DNA from 2 places in the Priestia sp. SRI_019 genome. Region 2 is predicted to be linked to the other one. Evidence: a T-box and tRNA genes for the amino acid it is inferred to sense, from the RefSeq annotation. Region 2 holds a T-box; the other holds one or more tRNA genes.
The links. A T-box is a leader RNA that pairs with one kind of tRNA and senses whether it is charged. The one in region 2 lies ahead of thrS (threonine--tRNA ligase), so its partner is inferred to be a tRNA-Thr.

Region 1: it encodes a tRNA-Thr, which carries the amino acid that the T-box ahead of thrS (threonine--tRNA ligase) is inferred to sense. The anticodon was not compared.

What each region holds. Positions count from the first base shown of each region.
Region 1 is NZ_JBYCZN010000001.1:964,899-972,263, reverse strand. It holds gene AC2YJL_RS04950 (YwaF family protein) at 1-454, opposite strand, end outside; gene AC2YJL_RS04945 (ABC transporter permease/substrate-binding protein) at 717-2,240, opposite strand; gene AC2YJL_RS04940 (ABC transporter ATP-binding protein) at 2,240-3,190, opposite strand; tRNA gene AC2YJL_RS04935 (tRNA-Thr) at 3,441-3,513, opposite strand; gene AC2YJL_RS04930 (aromatic ring-hydroxylating oxygenase subunit alpha) at 3,724-4,776, shown strand; gene AC2YJL_RS04925 (DHA2 family efflux MFS transporter permease subunit) at 4,811-6,334, opposite strand; gene AC2YJL_RS04920 (TetR/AcrR family transcriptional regulator) at 6,600-7,365, shown strand, end outside.
Region 2 is NZ_JBYCZN010000002.1:946,539-953,903, reverse strand. It holds gene AC2YJL_RS15110 (MFS transporter) at 1-1,112, shown strand, start outside; T-box leader at 1,203-1,432, shown strand; gene thrS (threonine--tRNA ligase) at 1,486-3,411, shown strand; gene AC2YJL_RS15100 (TIGR03943 family putative permease subunit) at 3,742-4,704, opposite strand; gene AC2YJL_RS15095 (permease) at 4,719-5,705, opposite strand; gene AC2YJL_RS15090 (HMA2 domain-containing protein) at 6,104-6,388, shown strand; gene AC2YJL_RS15085 (HMA2 domain-containing protein) at 6,407-6,940, shown strand; gene AC2YJL_RS15080 (heavy metal translocating P-type ATPase) at 6,940-7,365, shown strand, end outside.

The DNA of each region.
Region 1 (7,365 bases), on a different contig from region 2:
CAATTAGCATACAGCAAGCAAGTACCACACCGCCATGCGATACATAAAACTGCACATAGCGAAACTGGGCATATGCATAGCCGCCAAGATCCGGGGTAATCATGGCTTGAACAGAGCTGCTGATTCCCGCGAAGTACACAAAATAAAAAAGAAACCTGCTTTTGGTTATCAGCATAATAGCAGCCAGCAGCACGACTATATCACTGAGCTGAAGCGGCAAGGAAGTTTCAGCAGACCACTGATGACATCCGATTTCCCAAGCCTGGTAGGCTGTTTCTGAAGCAATTAGAACGAGTGAAAGCAAAACGAACACAAACCTCTTTTGTCGTAGCTGCTTTCGACACAAAAAAATAAATGCTCCTATGATCACGATAATAGCTAAAGTTACAAGATGTTCAACTGAAAAAAGCTGAAAGGAATGTTGTACAGGATGGCACGTAAAAAATGAATTCATAAAACCGCCTCCCTTCCATCAGAAAACAAATTTGGTACCTTTAGCTTGTTCATAAGGCCTCATTTTCATTAATGCTTCTCTCGCATTAAAAAGAGATTGAGACATAACGAGATCACGCCAATCTAAAGACGGACGAATGGAGTAAATAATCGAGTATGGATAATCAACTGCTAGAAACAGCTAAAATAAAAAGATCCGAACGATTTATCATTCGGATCTTCTTTCAACGAACATACTGTTGTCCTAGCTTTTTTCTTCGTTTTTACTCTTTAATTAATCCTTTTTTCACTAAGAATTGATGAGCAACTTCTTCAGCTGTTTTTCCTTTTGCATTTACTTGATAGTTCATTTCACGCATTTCGTCATCACTGATTTTACCGCCCAGTTGATTTAAGATTTTTTTCAGTTCAGGATGCTCTTTTAGCATATCTTCACGAAGCACAGGCGCTCCTTGATACGGAGGGAAGAACTGCTGATCGTCTTTTAAGACTTTCAAACCAAACTGTTTGATTTCAGGATCTGTTGCGTAAGCATCCAGCATATTAATATCGCCTTTTTCTACAGCGCGATAGCGAAGCTTCGGCTCCATCGTTTTAATATTCGGGAAGGTAAGACCATATTCTTTTTGAATGCCTACATAGCCGTCTTCACGATCTTTAAACTCAAGCGTAAACCCTGCTTTTACTTTATCTGTTGCATTTGCCAAATCTGAAACGGTGGTTAGATTATTTTCTTTTGCAAATTCTTTTGTTACTGTCAATGTGTACGTATTATTAAACTTCATTGGATCTAAATAGACAAGGCCGAATTTCTTTTGAAATCCTTCTTTTGCCTGGTTGTACACCTCTGTTTCATCTTTGCTCTCCGGCTGTTCCTTTAGATGCGTCACAATGGCTGTACCCGTATATTCAGGGTACAAGTCAATTTCCTTGTTACGCAGAGCCTCAAATACAAATACTGTTTTTCCAAGCGACGATCGAAGATTTACTTTCATATCGGTTTGATCTTCAATTAATTCTTTGTACATATTAATTAAAATATCTTGTTCTGCACCAATTTTACCTCCGATAACAAGGTCTGGTTTTGTTGCGCTCATCGCTGCAAACGGAGAACCAAGAATGAGTATTAATACGATGATCATAATAAACGAGCGTTTTTTGGACCCTTTTTTAGCTGAATGTTCAATCGTTCGCAGAATTCCATCAAAAATAAGCGCTAATAATGCTGCTGGAATGGCTCCTAATAAAATCAAACTATTATCGCTTCGGTCAATACCAAGCAAAATTAAGCTTCCGAGTCCGCCCGCTCCGATAAGAGCCACGATTGTCGCTGTACCAATAATGAGTACCATCGCTGTGCGAATTCCGGCCATAATGACAGGAAGCGCTAGAGGAAGTTCTACTTTAATTAATCGTCTCCACGAGTTCATCCCCATGGCTTTGGATGCTTCAATTAAAGATGGGTCCACTTCTTTAATTCCGGTATATGTATTTCGTACAATAGGAAGAAGCGAATATAAAAACAGTGCAATAACCGCGGGAAAGGTTCCAATTCCGACAAGAGGAATCAGTAATCCTAATAAAGCGAGTGAAGGAATAGTTTGCAGTACGGCTGTTACGCCAATGATCGGTTCAGCAATGCGGTCATGTCTCGTTAAGTACAGTCCGAGCGGCACTGAAATTAATACGGCGATAACAAGGGCCAGTACTGAAATTTGAATGTGTTCAAGAAGAGCTTGAAACAGTGCGTCTCCTCGTTGATCTAGTAATGTGCTTAGTGCATTCATTACAGCGCTCCTCCTTCTTTCGTCTTATCAGAAAGAAACGCTAATAGAGTTTTGCGCGTTACAACGCCAATGCGTTTGCTCCCTTTTTTCACGGCTATTGCTTCATGGTCGTAAAGGGCGTCCATTGCCTGCTGAACAGTAGCGGTTGAAGCTAGCTCTTCAGTAGGTTCTACGTCTGGCTGTTCACTTTCTTTGAGAAACATATCCAATGTCTCAAATAAAGCATTTCCTTGATTTCCAATAAATGTTTTTACAAATTCATTCTTAGGCTTTTGAATGAATTCCTCCGGGGTTCCAACTTGAACAATTTCCCCGTCTTTCATTAGGCAGATACGATCTCCAAGCGTCATCGCTTCGCTCATATCATGCGTAACAAACACAAATGTTTTTTTGATTTTTTCTTTTAAGCTAATAACATCTTGCTGAAGCTGTTCGCGGCTTAACGGATCGAGGGCACTAAAGGGTTCGTCCATTAAAATAACGGGGGGATCAGCTGCGAGGGCACGCGCTACACCTACACGTTGCTGCTGGCCACCTGAGAGCTCAGACGGCTTTCGGTTTCGATACTGCTTTGGGTCTAGTCCTACCAAGGTAAGCAGTTCATCAATGCGCGTTTTGATTTTATTTTTCTTCCAATGCTTCATCTCGGGTACAATAGCTATATTTTCAGCAATGGTCATATGAGGAAAAAGAGCAATCTGCTGTAGGACATAACCAATGTTCCAGCGTAGCTCATGTATGTTGTGGTCCGATACGAGCTTATCTTTTATGTATAGTTCTCCTTCGGTAATATCATGAAGACGGTTAATCATTTTTAAGGTGGTTGTTTTCCCACACCCACTCGGACCAATTAAAACGAAAAACTCTCCTTCTTTAATTTCTAGATTAATATTTTTCACGGCGGTCGTACCGTCTGGATATTGCTTTGACACATTCTTAAACGTAATCAAATGATCGTTCACACTCCTTGTTGAAATTTAACCCCTAGTTTCGTGTACCCAATGCTTAGAGGCAATAAACATTCTTTTAAGAATATTTCTAAATATGATTCATAAGACATAGTGAAAAAGATATACATGTTTTCTCACAGCGTCCTAATAAGGCTATCAAACTGTTAAAGTTTTCACAAGACGGAGAAGAATTTTAAAGCCATCACAAATAAAAAAACCTTCTTTCAACAAGAAAGAAGGTTTTTTAGTATGCTAGCGACAGGGATCGAACCTGCGACCTCTTGCTTACCATGCAAGTGCTCTACCTACTGAGCTACACCAGCGTCTTGGAAAATTATATCACGTTTAAAATCATTTAGGAAGCGCTTTTTTAAATTTTTTTATTGGTATATTCTCTAATTTGCATCTTCTGAAATTCGCACTTTCTACAAAGTTCCATATTTTATGTTAGAACTCCTCACACAAATTGTGTGAATTTTCTTTTTTTATATTACCCTTAGTAAAAGAGCTTACAAAAGAAGGGAAGAAAATAGATGGAACAACAACCAACCATGACCAAATCAAAAACGGCAACTCCCTACCCAAGAGACTGCACGTTCAGCCTGGAAGATTGGACGACGCTCGCTAAGTATTGGTACCCCGTCGCACGCTGCAGTGATGTAACAGAGAAACCAACGTCCGTAAAACTGCTAGATGTAAATCTAGTTCTATACCGTACCACACACAAAGTAGTAGCGGCTCGTGATTTATGCGTTCACCGAGGCACCCCGCTTAGCATGGGCTGGGTGGAAGATGATGAAATTGTCTGTCCTTACCACGGCTTCCGCTATGCAACGGACGGCGCATGCACATCAATTCCAGCTCACCCTGATGCCAATATTTCTCCCCGCTTGTGTATGGCCGTCTATCCAGTTATTGAACGATTTGGATTAGTGTGGACTTCCCTGACAGGAGAACAAGATAACCTGCCTTACTTCGATGCGTGGGAGGACCCTGATTTTCAGCAAATTGTTTGTCCGAGCTTTGATATCATGGGTTCGGCCGGTCGTCAAATGGAAGGCTTTTTAGACGTAGCTCATTTTGCTTGGGTTCACACGGACACATTTGGTGATCGAAACAACGCCTTTGTGCCTAAGTATAAAGTAAGCGATACAGAGTATGGGCTTCATGTAGAATATACGAGCACCGTGAGCAATTATTCCAAAGAACAGCAGCATTTAAATCCACCTGATTTTAAATGGCTTCGTGTCTTTGATGTTTATCCACCGTTTACAGCTACGCTAAAAGTATACTTCCCAGAAGGCGCAGAGCTGTGGATTATGAATGCAGTCTCTCCTATTTCAGCCCGCGAAACACGTTTATTCGCACCAATCGCTCGAAACTTTGACAAAGATTCGAGCGTTGAAGGTGTGTATGACTTTAACCTTCGCGTCTTTGACGAAGACCGTGAAATGGTTGAAAATCAAAAACCTGAAGACTTGCCTTTAGACCTGCAGATGGAAGCGCACATTATGGCTGATCAAACGTCCATCGGCTACCGGAAACTATTAAAGAAAATGGGCTTAAGTTTTAGATATACAAGCTAAAAAAATCCCCGCTGTCTCAGCGGGGATTTCTTTTTCATTTAGCGAACTGCTCACGTCCTGCTTTTTCCTTTATCACTTCATCTTCACTTGCCGGCGTTGCGCGTTTCATAAATAATGAAAGAATTAAGGCAACCACCACTAGTACTACTGAGACGGCAAACGCATCGTTAATCCCTTGTACCATTGCCTGCATCCCAATCTGTTCTTTCATTTGAGCTGCCCCGGCTGCGGTTGCATTCGCTGCTCCCGCTCCGCTCATTGCATCTTGAGCGAGCTCTTTTGCATGCGTAGCTGTACGGTTTGACATCACCGTTACTAAAAGAGCCGAACCAATAGCTCCCGATACTTGTTGAAGCGTGTTATTCATCGCAGTACCATGCGGATTAAAGCGCTGCGGCAGCTGATTTAATCCGTTTGTCATAACCGGCATCATCACCATAGACATTCCGAACATGCGAAGTGTGTAAAGCGTAATGAGCGTTGTATACGTCGTATCAAGCTCTAAGTTACTGAAGAAATACGTCGTAACGGCTGTAATTGTCAGACCGGTTACAGCCAGTGCACGCGCTCCAAATTTATCAAATAATTTTCCGGTAATCGGTGACATCACACCCATTAATAGCGCACCCGGAAGCATTAGTAATCCTGAATGAAGCGGAGAAATGCCTCGTACCGTTTGAACATAAATTGGCATTAGCAGCATGGCTGAGAATAATGCCATTGTGATCACCATTGAAATCGTTGATGATAAAGCAAACATTGGATATTTAAAAATGCGGAATTCAAGCATAGGTGTTTTAAGCTTGAACTGACGCGTAATAAATAAAATCAGCGCCACAGCTCCTACGATAATGGTGCCGTATACTTCCACAGAATCCCAGCCTTTATCTCCTGCTGAGCTAAATCCGTATAGAAGTCCCCCAAATCCAATCGTAGATAACACAAGCGATAGGAAATCCAAATTGATTTCCACTTTTTCTTTTTTGTCTTTTAATAGGAAGAAAGAGCCTATTAATACAATTGCCGCGATTGGCGTAACAAGGTGGAACAGCATTCTCCACTCATAGTGTTCAATTAGCCACCCTGATAAAGTAGGACCAATTGCCGGAGCAAAAATCATAACTAAACCGAAAATCCCCATCGCAGCTCCGCGTTTTTCTAATGGAAAACTTGTGAGCAATACGTTCATTAAAAGCGGCATCATAATGGCTGCGCCTGATGCTTGAATAATACGAGCGGTTAACAAGACCGAAAATACGGGCGAAGCACCGGCAAGTATTGTTCCTGCTGTAAATAAAGTCATAGCCGTTAAAAATAAGCCTCTGACAGAATAGCGCTGAATTAAAAAAGCGGTAGTTGGAATCATAATACCATTCACTAACATATAACCAGTAGAAAGCCACTGGACAGTTGACGTTGTCACCTCTAAGTCTTTCATAATAGACGGCAGCGCCACGTTTAATAATGTTTCATTCAACAATGAGATAAAAGCGCCAATTAACAAAATAGCAATTATGCCATAAGGCGGCTTTTCCATTTGATTTATCGATTGACTCATTATTGTACCTCCTTATACTTTAAGTTCATTTTTTTAGACACATGTTCTACATAGAGTATATTATACTGTGAGTTCAATTTATGCAAGTGAAAAATCTTGCGTTCATACCCTTTATTTTATCGACTTTTTTAGTCCTATAATCCTTTTATATCAATGCATTTTCGCGGTATCGTCTATTTTTTCGAAAAGAACATTTGTGTAAACGCTTTAAATCATGTATCATAAAGTTGGATCATGAGTCTAATTTTATATTTAGGTGATAATAATGAATAACCGAAAACAGCAAGTTGTAAAAAATGCACACCATCTCTTCGTTGAGAAAGGATTTCAAGCTACTTCTATTCAAGACATCATTGATTATAGCGGCATTTCAAAAGGAACATTCTACAACTATTTTTCTTCAAAAAATGAATTATTAATCGCTGTTTTCACATGGCTTCATACGACCATTGAACAAGAGCGGAATCAGCTGCTGGTTGGTAAAAGTCTGACCGATGTAGATGTATTTGTTAAACAGATTGATGCACAGATGAAAAACCATCATAAACATAAATTTTTCACATTACTTGAAGAAGTATTTGTTTCCAATGATCCTGACTTAAAAGCGTACATAAAAAAAACCCAGTTTATCGAAGTAAACTGGGTTTACAAGCGGTTCATTGATTTATTTGGACAAGAAAAGAAACCGTACCTGCTAGATTGTGCAATTATGTTTCTTGGCATGCTTCATCGCAACTTTCACTATAATTTTATGGTTAATGGCACAAATACTGACCCACATGAGATCATAAGCTACAGTGTCAAACGCTTGCTTCCTCTTGTAGACGAAGTAGCAAATTCAGGAGACATTTTGCTCGATCCGCAAACGATTAAAGAATGGCTTCCATCTTGCCCGAATACTAAAAATCAAATAGAACAGGATATTTCTGCAGCACTTATCGATTTAAAAAAACAGGTTCACAAACAATTTACTGATGAATTCGAACGTCAAAAATGCACAGAGCTTATTAGTTTTATTGAAGAAGAGCTGT
Region 2 (7,365 bases):
TAATTAAGGATTCATTTGATGTGAGCACAACATTAGTCAATCTAACTGTTTCATTGTTCATCTTTATTACAGCTATTATGCAAATAGTCTACGGTACCATTCTTGATTTTAAAGGAAGTCGTTTTATTCTTCTCCCTAGTCTTATGCTTACAGTATTGGCTAGTATTGGGTGCGCTGTTACAAGTAACTTTACGTTGTTTCTCATTTTTCGATCTTTGCAAGCCCTCGGAACAGCAGCTATTCCATTGATTGCGGCTGCTACAATAACGGATCTTTTTGATGGGGAAGAACGTGGAAGTGCTATGGGAACTTATCAAACCTTGTTATCCATTGCTCCCGCAGTAGCTCCCATCTTAGGCGGATTCATAGGAGACCGATACAATTATGAGGGTGTTTTCTGGTCATTAGTGGGTACATCTATTCTTTTACTCATTATCAATATATTGTTTTTTCCTAAAGACCCAAAAAAACACAAGACAAGCAAGAGGAACGGGCTTCATTTTTATCGTGTAATGGTGAAGGACAAGATGGGAAGTATATTGTTGTCATTAAGCTTCTTGAACTTTTTGATTTACTTTTCTGTTCTAGTTTATCTCCCCGTATTATTAACAAGCCACTATCATCTAAATCTAAAGCTTGTTGGTTTGCTTTATCTGCCTATGACGATAAGTCTTATAGCCGGAAGTCTATTATTTAAATACATTCAAAAGAAGATTTCTCTTATAAATGTATTTACCTTTACTAATTTTTTAATTGCTTTTAGTGTTATAGGGTTTGGACTCACACATACTGTTTCTTTATCCCTTATGTCGCTAAGCCTATTCATTTATGGAATGGGAATTGGCATTTTAACACCTTCTTATGCAACTATATTGACTCATCAATTTGAGCAAAACCGAGCTAGTGCTATGGGAGTATTTAACTTTGTCAGATATACTGGTATGTCCATAGGCCCCATTTTGTCGGGTACATTACTAGAAGTTTTAAGAGGTGAAATCATATTCACAATGTTTGGGGTTATTTTTGGTATTATAAGTATTTTTGGATATTTACTAGTGTACAATACAAAAAACATAGATAAAAATAGCCCTACCAATAAACCATCTTTTTAAGTGAAAATATCTAACTAATTACATATTTAGAATTAAGTGTTGACATTTACAAATAATATAAATTATAATTTCATTTATTGGAAATAAACATGTTGAGCGTTGAAAAGGACACGAATTATTTTTATATTTCTTTACAGAGAATAGGGTCTTTGGCTGTGAGCCCTTAAGAAAGAGAGATAATTTACCACCTTGGAGCTTTATTAGTGAAATAGTAGTAATTAATAACGTTTGCGACGTTACAGCACCAGAGCCATCAATCTATTTTTTATATTGATGGGAATTTGGGTGGTACCACGTGTGAAAACATACTCGTCCCTTACTTAGGGACGAGTATGTTTTTTTTTTTGACTTTATTTAAATGGGAGAGGTTATTATGAGTAAAGATTTGATTCAAATTCGCTTTTTAGATGGAAATGAGAAAGAGTTCTCAAAAGGTATTACGCTACATACTATTGCAGAATCGATTAGTTCTAGCCTAAAGAAGAAAGCCGTTGCGGGTAAAGTAAATGGAGAATTATATGACTTGCATCGATCTATTAATCAAGATGCAGAAATCGAAATCTTAACATTAGAGTCTGACGAAAGTCTAGAAATTATGAGGCATACAACAGCTCACATACTTGCTCAGGCAGTAAAAAGAGTACATAAGAATGTGAAATTAGGTGTAGGACCGGTTATTGAAGATGGATTTTATTACGATATGGATCTTTCTACAACGATTGCTTCTAATGAGTTGCTACAACTTGAACATGAAATGAAGAAAATTATTAATGAAAATCATCCTATTGAACGTACTGAAGTGACACGCAGTGAAGCTGAAAGAATATTTAGCGAAATAAATGACGAGTTGAAACTCGAGTTATTACGTGATATCCCTATGAATGAAACAGTTACGATTTATAAGCAAGGAGAGTTTTTTGATTTATGTCGAGGCCCTCACCTACCTTCTACTGGAATGGTTAAGGCGTTTAAATTAACAAAAGTGTCGGGAGCTTACTGGAGAGGTAACAGTGATAATCAAGTGTTACAACGTGTATATGGCGTAGCTTTTCGTTCTCAAAAACAGTTAAATGAGTATGTATTGTTTCTAGAAGAGGCAGCGAAAAGAGATCATCGAAAGTTAGGAAATGAGCTAGAATTATTTATGTTTTCTGATGAAGCACCTGGAATGCCTTTTTATTTAGCTAATGGGCAAATCGTTAAAAATCAGATGGAGCAATTCCTACGATCCGTTCAAGAAAAGCATCAATATGAAGAAGTACGCACACCTTTTATGATGAACCAACAATTATGGGAAAAATCGGGTCATTGGGATCATTACAAGGATAATATGTATTTTTCAGAAGTTGATAACGCTAAATTTGCCCTAAAGCCTATGAACTGTCCTGGTCATATGCTTATCTTTAAAAATAAGCTCCATTCCTATAGAGATTTACCAATCCGCATGGGGGAATTCGGCCAAGTTCATCGTCATGAATTCAGTGGGGCTCTAAATGGATTGTTAAGAGTACGTACGTTTTGTCAAGATGATGCTCATATCTTTGTTACTCCTGAACAAATTGAGAGTGAAATTAAATCGGTCATTGAATTAGTCGATTATATCTACAAAACATTTGGTTTTGAATATGATATTGAACTTTCAACTCGACCAGAAGACTCCATGGGAGAAGATAGCTTATGGGAACTTGCTGAAAGCTCTTTAGAAAACGTATTAAAAAAATTGAACTTTGATTATAAACTGAATGAAGGCGACGGAGCATTTTATGGTCCTAAAATCGATTTTCATATTAAAGATGCCTTAAAAAGAAGTCATCAATGTGCAACAATTCAATTAGACTTCCAGCTTCCAGAAAAATTTGATTTGAATTATATTAACGAAAAGAACGAAAAACAGCGTCCAGTTGTCATTCACCGTGCAATTTTTGGATCTCTTGACCGTTTCTTTGGGATTTTAATTGAACACTTTGGAGGTGTCTTCCCAACATGGTTGGCACCTGTACAGGTAAAGGTTATTCCCGTATCGCTGAAAGCTCACCAGCAATATGCACAACAAATTAAAGAAACGTTAGGACAGAAGGGAATTCGAGTAGAGTTAGATAATCGAGAACAAAAGCTCGGATATAAGATTCGAGAAGCTCAAGTGGCTAAAGTTCCTTATATTTTGGTATTAGGAGATAAGGAAATGGAAAGTAACTCCGTAAATGTACGAAAACACGGAGAGGAAAAGTCTGAAACGTTCAATTTGGATAACTTTATTGAAAAACTTCAGGATGAAATTGTTGAAAAGAAACTGAGATAATGAACAAAAAGAAGGTTCCTTAACATTCGACAAGGAACCTTCTTTTTGTTCTAATAATCATGTTTATGGTAACAGGATCTTGAAGGATCGATGATAGTAAAAATCAAAAAAATTTAAAGCGCTGAGATTCGCATTAATTGTTCTTGTTCTATGTAAAATTAAAGTTAATCTCCTTTGAGAACGTTTCTCCACTTATTAAATAGAATAAGAAATTTTACAGTCCTTAAAAGTATAGTTTTTTAGACACCTTTGTATTTCCCAAGTATCTAACATAACGAATAAATTACGTGTAGTTGGCCCTTGGTATCATACATATATCTTATAGTCTTTTTATTCTTCAGGGCCTATCAGTTGTTCACCTTGATAAAGTTCATATACGTACGGATTGTCAGGCTGGTCAATGGACTCAATCTGTTGAACCTGAATATAGGGGACATTTTCTCCATTATACGTAGTTTTTTGTATTATCCCTTTTATACGAACCCAGCTATCGTTTTTTAATGTTGACGCATTTTCCAATTTAGATAATAAACCGTATACAGATGCATCTGCTGCACAACAAGATATCCCAAAGCGAGCAACAACAAATTGGTTATCTTTAAATCCTTTTTCACGATATACAAAGCCATTGACCTCGATTTTTTTCCCAATGAACTGCTCTGTGTTGTTTTCAATAATATTCATAACTGGAATATAATCGGTGTCATTTATAGAAATCTTCGTTTGTTTGACTAGCTTCTTTTCAAGTAATTCATAGAAACCTCTAGGAGCCACTTTAGCAGCAAGACTATTTTGATGTGTTGTTGGAACATTCTTTGGTGCTTCCTCTGAATTTCCAGACAATAAATCATTCGTATCTTTTTCTAGTTCTGAATTAGTGGCTTCAATGTTTTTATCACTTCTGGTTTGTTGCTGAGTATCAGATTCAGTAACTGAAAAAGTTAATCCTCTTTTTACTGCAACGGAACTGTCAAGTGTGTGATTAGAAAATAAAAAGCCCGTCATAATAGGTAATAGAAATAAAGAGTAAATAAACGTTGTTCGAATTTTGCCTTTTTCCGCATGATCGTGACCGCATTCGCAAGTTAGATTTTTATTTACGCTACTTCGCCAAATTTGGATAATGCCCAACAAAAAAAAGGTGCCAGAAGAAAATAATATAAAAGGCATCATTTTGGGCGCGATAAATTGAACGATTTTACCCGTTAATATAAGTTTAAACATAAGTAGTGAAAAGCCAATTAGTAATATCCCCCTTATATAGAGAACAAACTGCTGATCAATTTTTTTCATACCACTTCTCCTATCTACTTACTAACTATTCCATAAGTCATGACAACGAGATACACAATCACAGTGATGATAAAAATAAGGCTAAATGCGAAACGTTTTTTAAAAAAAGACAATAGCATAATTGTGTTTTTAAAATCCATCATAGGCCCATATAGTAGAAAGGCAAGAAGAGCTGTAGGTGAAAATGTATGAGAAAAAGATGAAGCAACAAAAGCATCTGCTTCTGAACAAAGTGACAGTACATAAGCAAATCCCATCATAACGGCAGAAGACATATAGTCATTGCTTGCAAGGTTCGTTAATAGTTGTCTATCTAAAAAGGTTTGAAATAGACTTGCCACAAGCGCCCCGAATAATAAATATTTACCCATATCGAAAAATTCATCACTAGCATGATACAACGTTTGCTTTAACTTATTACCTACTTTTGCGTCCTCATGTTCATGAACGTGTACATGTCGTAGCTGATTCGAATTTTTAAAAAAGAAATAAACGGATAGACCAATTAATAGACAAGCAACAACAGCTAGTCCCATACGGCTGTAGACGATGGATGTATTTGATTGAAAGGCATAAAAAGTAGCAGCAAAGACAACGGGATTTAAAATGGGGGCCCCCACTAGAATGACAACCCCGATATGAAGAGGCATTCCTTTTTTTAATAACCGCCTTATAACTGGAATAATGGCACATTCACAAACGGGTAGAAGGGCGCTTACTAAAACAGCAGGTAGAAGCGCAATATATGGATTTTTTGGAATCAGACGTTGAACAAGTTCTTCTGAGACAAATACTTGAATAAGAGCAGATGCAAATACTCCAAGCAAGATAAAAGGGATAGCTTCAAGTACAATACTTAAAAAGATTGAGTTTACATTCAATAGAGATGCTGGAATGGCTAAATCTTTTGTATTTATATCAACAAAGAAAAAACAGTAACCAAAAAGCACTAGTAACAGCACACCTGTTAGGTCTTTACTTAACTGTGATAGAGTTGTCATAATCTATCATCTCACCTCCAATTACTAGAACTATATGATAAAGTTTAAACACATTATGCAGCTAATAAGAAAGAGTTAATATAAAAAATATTTAAAAGATAAAAACCTTAAAAATAATAATTATCCCTTAATCAAAACGTAATGTTTACGATTTGATATATGTTATGTAAAAAGCATAAGGTATAGAACTGAGAAATATAGATACGTTTAGTTTTACAATTTCTTATCTTATTATTGAAAATCAGTACTAAAATACTGTAAATTTTAGTACTGATTTGTACGTAATAAAATTTACAATATTTTAATACTTATATTGTTATAAAATATATAAGTTGGTAAAATAAAGAAAAACGATTGGTGGTAGCTAAACATTGATGAGCATTAAAGAGAAGATACTGATGAAGCATGTAGAAAGAAAACTACATAAGTTACAAATTGATCTTGTGCATTTTATTCCAGGAAGAATTAGACTTCGTTCAACTGTTTGGAAAGAGAATGAAAAACTAGTTAAATTAATTATTTTAAATTTGAAGTCTCAAACCCTTGTCTATGACGCAGTATTTACACCAGATACCGGGAGTTTACTTATTACATATAACGCTTCTTATATGACAAATAACAAAGAGCTTGAAGAGTGGTTTCAACTTATTGAACAAATATATCAAGAAGAATATAGAGCTTAAGGAAAGGGAGGGATGAGCATGCTTCCTACTATAATTGGTTTAGGTGCCTCTTTTATTGCTCCAAAAATTATGTCTCAATTCCGTGATCAAAAAATAAAAGTATTGCATGCGATGCCGGGGCGACTGCGTATACAATGTGACAGTTGGAAGCACCGTATCATTGCACATGCTCTAACGGAAGAAGTAAAAAAACATCCTCTTATTTTAACATCGGAAGCTTCAGAACTAACCGGAAGTTTAGTGCTTCAATTTGTTGTACCGCATATTAACCAGGAAGAGCTAGACGAACTGATGAGTTATATCGTACAAATAGCATCTAACGCCATTTTAAACAAAGATGCTACCTTAATGAATGGTATGACTAACACACTTAGATTGATAGATAAAGGGATTAAAAAGCAAACCAATGGCTTTGCTGACTTTGATAGTTTATTTGTTCTCTTTTTATTAGGAAAAGGAATTCAGACGTTTGGAAGTGCGCCTGCTTTCTCTGCAAGCTTACTTTATTGGTCATACAACATCATTAAGGATAAGGGGGAAAAGAATAGGTGATGATGTTCGGGGTAAAGTTAGCTCATTCTCTCCCTGGAAGAACCCGATTTTATATACCTAAACAGCTAGAGACAAACCATATTGAAACTTGGTTACGCTCTTTTCCAGGGGTATATTCTGCAAACTATAATCAAGTAACCGGAAGTCTACTCATTTATCATCATATTACTCTCTCTTTATACAGTCTAAAATCGTTCATCCATAAATATAAACATACACTCAAGCAAGCAGCATGTTCATGGAAAAAGGCTATACCTATCATAGCTTGTGGAACTATTTTTTTAGTTAACTGGTACCTTCAACGTTCTTCGTATCCTGCTATAGTAAAAGTACTTTCCTATTGGGTTAGCACTTTTACTGCTATTAGTACTTCCTATGATGTAATTAAAGATGGTGTTCTTCATGTCCTAAAAGAACGAAAAGGG